2 regions of the Streptomyces sp. NPDC054813 genome follow, and region 2 is predicted to be linked to the other one. Evidence: riboswitches for the same ligand, from Rfam matches in the RefSeq annotation. Region 2 holds a riboswitch; the other holds the start of a gene.

Region 1 (3,077 bases), on a different contig from region 2:
CCGGCTCCGGTTCATCCGCAGCTGCTTCAAGCTCTACCCCTGGGAATGGCTCACGACCGACGCCTTCGCCGGCCACGTCCTCGACACCCTGGACAACGGCGGCGGCACGGGCACCACGATGTGGATAGAGCCGGCCTGGAAGATGCTCCTGAGCAACAAGGCCCTGCTGGCGATCCTCTGGGAGCTGTACCCGGGGCACCCGAACCTGCTGCCGGCCTACGTCGACGGCCCGAGGGAGCTGGCGGCCGGCAAGGGGTACGTCAGCAAGCCGCTGCTCGGCCGGGAGGGAGCCGGCGTGCGGGTGCACACGCCGGGCGCGGCGGCCGTCGTCGACGAGGTGATGCCGTCAGGCACGCGCGACGAGGCCTGCTGCTACCAGGAGCTGGCGCCCCTGCCGGCCTTCGACGGCAACCACGTGGTGCTGGGCGCGTGGGTGGTGGGGGAGGAGCCGGCGGGCCTGGGCATAAGGGAGTCGGCGGGCCTGGTGACGGACGACTACGCGCGCTTCCTGCCGCACGTGATTCTTTGAACGCCCCGCACAGGAGCACCCCGTAGGGGCGCGGGGCTGTATCGGATCTGCGGCTACCGCCGCGTGGGCGCGGCAAGCCACGACGCACCGGCACGCGCGCTCGTCTCGCGGTGGCGCCCCCTCAGGCGCTCAAAACCTCCCACAGCTGCTCGACCCCCCACTCCAGATCCTCCTCCGCCACCACCAATGGCGGAGCCACCCGCACGGTCGACCCGTGGGTGTCCTTCACCAGCACCCCCCGCTCCAACAACCGCTCCGACACCGACCGCCCCGACCCCACCCCCGGATCCACGTCCACGCCCGCCCACAGCCCCCGCCCCCGCACGGCGGTCACCCGCCCACTGCTCGCGATCTCCGCCAGCCGCCGATGCAGGACCTCCCCCAACTCGGCGGCCCGCTCCTGGTACTCACCGCTGCGCAGCATCGCGATCACCTCCAGCGCCACCGCACAGGCCAGCGGGTTCCCGCCGAAGGTGGACCCGTGCTCGCCGGGCCGGAAAACTCCCAGCACCTCGGCCTGCGCCACCACCGCCGACACCGGCAGCACCCCGCCCCCCAGCGCCTTCCCGAGGACGTACACATCCGGTACGACCCCCTCGTGCTCGCACGCGAAGGTCCGCCCGGTCCGCCCGAGCCCGGACTGGATCTCGTCCGCGACGAACAGCACGTCCCGCTCGCGCGTCAGCTCCCGCACCCCCGCCAGGTAGCCCTCCGGCGGCACGATCACCCCGGACTCGCCCTGGATCGGCTCCAGCAGCACCGCGACCGTGTTCTCGGTCAGCGCGGCCCGCATGGCCGTCAGGTCGCCGTACGGCACGATCTCGAAGCCCGGGGTGTACGGCCCGAAGTCGGCCCGTGCCTCGGGATCGGTCGAGAAGCTGATCAACGTCGTCGTACGGCCGTGGAAGTTGCCGCCGGCGACCACCACCTTCGCCCGCTCCGACGGCACCCCCTTGACCCGGTACCCCCACTTCCGGGCGGTCTTCACGGCGGTCTCCACCGCCTCCGCCCCCGTGTTCATCGGCAGCACCATCTCCATCCCGCACAGCTCCGCCAGTTCCGTGCAGAAGGCGGCGAACCGGTCGTGGTGGAAGGCGCGGGACGTCAGCGTCACCCGCTCCAGTTGCGCCTTCGCCGCCGCCACCAGCCGGGGGTGGCCGTGCCCGAAGTTCAGCGCCGAGTAGCCCGCCAGGAAGTCCAGGTACCTGCGCCCCTCCACGTCCGTCATCCACGCCCCCTCGGCAGTGGCGATCACCACCGGCAGCGGGTGGTAGGTGTGCGCGCTGTGCGCGTCGGCGGCGGCGATGAGGGCTTCCGTAGTGGTCACGGCGACTCCAGAGAACGCGGCGAGGTGTCCCCCTTACTACCCTCTGCCGCTGCCCGACTGGTGGACGCCACGGCCCCTGGGCCCGGCGTGCCGGGTAGTCTGACCAGCGGGCCGTGACTGGCGCGCTGGGATGGGACCGACCATCGGGGAGCGGCCCGCGTCTGATCGAGTGCCGTGCGCCTGGGCCGAACCGTGAACGCCGAACGCCATGTCCGGAGGTCCCGAATGTCAGACAAGTCCGCGCCCCTCTCCACCGAGTCCACCGCGTACCGCGCTGCCCTCGACGTGATCCGCGCGGTCGAGCCGCGGGTCGCCGACGCCATCGGCCAGGAGGTCCACGACCAGCGCGAGATGCTCAAGCTGATCGCCTCCGAGAACTACGCCTCCCCGGCGACCCTGCTCGCGATGGGCAACTGGTTCAGCGACAAGTACGCCGAGGGCACCGTCGGCCGCCGCTTCTACGCCGGCTGCCGCAACGTCGACACCGTCGAGGCGCTCGCCGCCGAGCACGCCCGCGAGCTGTTCGGCGCCCAGCACGCCTACGTCCAGCCGCACTCCGGCATCGACGCCAACCTGGTCGCCTTCTGGGCCGTCCTCGCCGACCGCGTCGAGGTCCCCTTCCTGGAGAAGGCGGGCGCCCGCCAGGTCAACGACCTCTCCGAGGCCGACTGGGCCGAGCTGCGGCAGGCCTTCGGCAACCAGCGGATGCTCGGCATGTCCCTGGACGCCGGCGGTCACCTCACCCACGGCTTCCGCCCGAACATCTCCGGCAAGATGTTCGACCAGCGCTCCTACGGCACCGACCCGGCGACCGGCCTGATCGACTACGAGGCGCTGCGCGCCCAGGCCCGTGAGTTCAAGCCGCTGATCCTCGTGGCCGGCTACTCCGCGTACCCCCGGCTGGTGAACTTCCGGATCATGCGGGAGATCGCCGACGAGGTCGGCGCGACCCTGATGGTCGACATGGCGCACTTCGCGGGCCTGGTCGCAGGCAAGGTCCTGACCGGTGACTTCGACCCGGTCCCGCACGCCCAGATCGTGACCACCACCACCCACAAGTCGCTGCGCGGCCCGCGCGGCGGCATGGTCCTGTGCGACGACTCCCTGAAGGACCAGGTCGACCGCGGCTGCCCGATGGTCCTCGGCGGCCCGCTCCCGCACGTCATGGCCGCCAAGGCCGTCGCCCTCGCCGAGGCCCGGCAGCCCGCCTTCCAGGACTAC
Region 2 (3,077 bases):
AAGCTGTCGGGCGGCGAGCGGCAACGGGTCGCGATCGCCCGGGCGTTGCTGCGCCGGCCCCGGCTGCTGCTCCTGGACGAGGCGACCTCGCAGTTGGACGCGGTGAACGAGGCGGCCCTCAGGGACACCGTCGCCGATGTGGCACGGTCGACCACGGTACTGGTGGTCGCGCACCGCTTGTCGACGGTGACGATGGCCGACCGGATCGTGGTGATGGACACGGGCCGGGTCCGCGCGGTGGGCACCCACCGGGAGCTGGTGGCGGCGGACCCGCTCTACGCGGAGCTGGCGGCGACGCAGTTCCTGGCCGCCGAGCACTGAGCACGCGGTTCCTGGGCGCCGGGCACCGAGCGCCCGGTAGTCGGCCGCCGGGCACCGAGTACGACGAAGGGCCGCCCCATTTTCCGGGACGGCCCTCGGGGTGGGGCGTGGGTCAGTACTCGATGCCCGGCACCAGTCCCATGGCCGGCGCCGCCAGGTCGGTGATCTGGTGCAGTTCGCTCAGTTTGTGGACTCCGTTCAGCCCCTGCACCTGCTCCGAGACCTTGGGGATCTGGCCCTGGTACTCCGCCGGGATGCCGCTGCGGGAGACCGAGTCGAGCACGCCGAGCGCGGTGAGCTTCCCGGGGTGCGGTGCGCTCGCATCGGCCGCGTTCGCCATGGGTGCGGCGAGGCCGGTGACCCCGACGGCGAGGCCGACGGCGGCGACGATACGTCGTGTTGAGATCATGTCTCCAGCAACGGCCCGGGCGCCGGGCCGGACACGGGCAGCCGGTCCCCCTCACCCGTCAGGCGGAGCGCCCGGCCTGCGCTTGCCGAGCCCGGCGGGGCGGAGGAGGCTCGAAGGTGGGGCTGTCGCGGCCCGCTCCGCATCGGGTCGCGGGCTCCCGCAGGAGGTCATCATGGGCACCGCGACAGGCTCCACGTTCGACACCGCCACGCTGCGCCGGGCCGTAGAGGGAAACACGGGGAACACCCTGCTGGCGCTCTACACGGACGACGCGGAGATCCGTATCGTCGACCGCACCGCCCAGCCCAGCCACCCCAAAGTCCTGCACGGCCGCAGGGACATAGCCGCGATGCTGGACGACGTCTACAGCCGGGACATGACGCACAAGCTGGACCAGTGCATCGTGCAGGGCGACCAGGCCGCCTACAGCGAGTCGTGCGAGTACGCGGACGGCGTCCGGGTGCTCGCCGAGTCGATGATCACGCTGCGCGACGGCAAGATCGCCGAACAGATCATGATCCAGGCATGGGACGAGTAGCCGGAAGGACCGCGAGGGTCCAGGTCAGCGCGCGGCTGACCTGGACCTTCTCGGCACGGGCCGGACTGGGGCACAGCCGCCGCACGCCTCCGCGCGCGTCCGTCGTGCTGCTGCGGACGGCCCTGCGGGCGGCGCACCGCCGTGGGAAACGCTGAGCACCTCGGTTACGCTGGGCGCGGGCCGTGACTGGCGCTGAGGTGGAGCACCACCGTGGAGCGGCCCGCACTGTCGATGCCGTGCGCCTGGGCGATCAAGGTCTGACCAGCTCAGGAGTGTGCCGCATGACCCATGCCCGTCTCATGGACGGAACCGCCGTCGCCCGCCGGATCGTCGAGCAGACCGCGCAGCGGGCCGCCGAGTTCACCGCACGCACCGGCACCACGCCGTGCCTGGCGACCGTGCTGGTCGGCGAGGACCCGGCCTCCGTCACCTATGTCCGGATGAAGCAGAACCGCAGCCGCAAGGCCGGCATCGCCTCCCGGCACGTGGCACTGCCCGCCACCACGACCACCGGGGAACTCGTCGGCACGCTGCGGGAGTTGTCGGCCGACCCGGCGGTGCACGGCATCCTGCTCCAGCACCCGGTCGGCGAACACATCGACGAGCGGGCGGCGTTCGAGGCGATCGCGCCGGAGAAGGACGTCGACGGCGTGACCTTCGCGTCGTTCGCGACGATGAGCTTCGGCCTGCCGGGCTTCGTCTCCTGCACGCCCGGCGGCATCCTGCGGCTGCTCGACGCGTACGACGTCGACCCGGCCGGGAAGCGGGCGGTGGTCGTCGGCCGCAGCGCGATCCTGGGCAAGCCGGCCGGCATGCTGCTGCTCGCCCGCGACGCCACCGTCACCTACTGCCACTCCCGCACCCGGGACCTGTCGGCGGCCGTTCGCGAGGCCGACATCGTGGTCGCCGCCGTCGGCCGGCCCCGGCTGATCCGGGGCCAGGACATCAGGCCGGGCGCGGTCGTGCTCGACGCGGGCTACAACGAGGGGAACGTCGGTGACGTCGACTTCGACACCGCCGTCGAACGGGCCTCGCTGATCACGCCGGTGCCGGGCGGGGTCGGCCCGATGACCATCGCCGTGCTGCTGGAGCAGACGGTCACCGCGGCCGCCCGGCAGCTCGGGGTGTGATCAGCGCATCCAGGCGCTGTACTCCATGACGTCACCGGCCCGCACGCCGTACTCGGGGTCGCCCCGGGTGAACGTGGTCTCCAGGCCGAGTACGGCACCGGTGGCCGGGTCCAGGATCAGCATCCGCCGGGCGCCCGAGGCCTCGTCGTGGACGTACGCCTGCCCGGTGCGGCCGAGCCGGTCGGTGACCTGGCCGGCCGGGCGCAGCCCCTTGGCGTCGGCGAGGAGGCGGGCCAGGGCGGCCGACTCCCGGGCGCCGAGCGTCCAGTTGTCGAGCAGCTCGCGGGAGGCGTCCAGGAGTTCCGACGTGGTGAGGGTGTGGCTGTAGATCAGCTCGGTCAGGTAGGTGCGCAGTTTCGCCGGGTCGTGCGGGGGTGTGCCGAACGGCGGGGCGTCGCCCCACATCGGCGGGAAGGTCCGCCGGCTGAGCACATGGCCGTCCTCGACCAGCCGCGACCGGTCACCGTCGTCGGTGAGGACCGGGCGGCCGGGGTGGGACGGGTCGGTCGCCACGACCACCTCGGTATGGCTGCCGTCCGCGGCCCAGCGCACCACCCGCTCCTCCGGCAGCGTGACCGGCGGCCTGCCGTCGCTCATGCCGAGGCTCCAGGACTGCACGTGGGTGCCCTGGCGCAGCGCCGGGGACCCGTCCTGGGCCGCGACAGCGGCCAGCTTCGCG

The links. A riboswitch is a leader RNA that binds a small molecule or an ion and turns the genes downstream of it on or off. The one in region 2 is predicted to bind ZMP and ZTP.
Region 1: another riboswitch for ZMP and ZTP. It lies ahead of ACWGJB_RS08250 (glycine hydroxymethyltransferase); the one in region 2 lies ahead of ACWGJB_RS21905 (bifunctional 5,10-methylenetetrahydrofolate dehydrogenase/5,10-methenyltetrahydrofolate cyclohydrolase).

What each region holds. Positions count from the first base shown of each region.
Region 1 is NZ_JBSHAF010000003.1:455,281-458,357, forward strand. It holds gene ACWGJB_RS08240 (glutathionylspermidine synthase family protein) at 1-529, shown strand, start outside; gene rocD (ornithine--oxo-acid transaminase) at 651-1,856, opposite strand; ZMP/ZTP riboswitch at 1,960-2,049, shown strand; gene ACWGJB_RS08250 (glycine hydroxymethyltransferase) at 2,082-3,077, shown strand, end outside.
Region 2 is NZ_JBSHAF010000010.1:180,333-183,409, forward strand. It holds gene ACWGJB_RS21885 (ABC transporter ATP-binding protein) at 1-321, shown strand, start outside; gene ACWGJB_RS21890 (hypothetical protein) at 434-730, opposite strand; gene ACWGJB_RS21895 (nuclear transport factor 2 family protein) at 903-1,268, shown strand; gene ACWGJB_RS21900 (hypothetical protein) at 1,256-1,423, shown strand; ZMP/ZTP riboswitch at 1,441-1,523, shown strand; gene ACWGJB_RS21905 (bifunctional 5,10-methylenetetrahydrofolate dehydrogenase/5,10-methenyltetrahydrofolate cyclohydrolase) at 1,550-2,398, shown strand; gene ACWGJB_RS21910 (CU044_5270 family protein) at 2,399-3,077, opposite strand, start outside.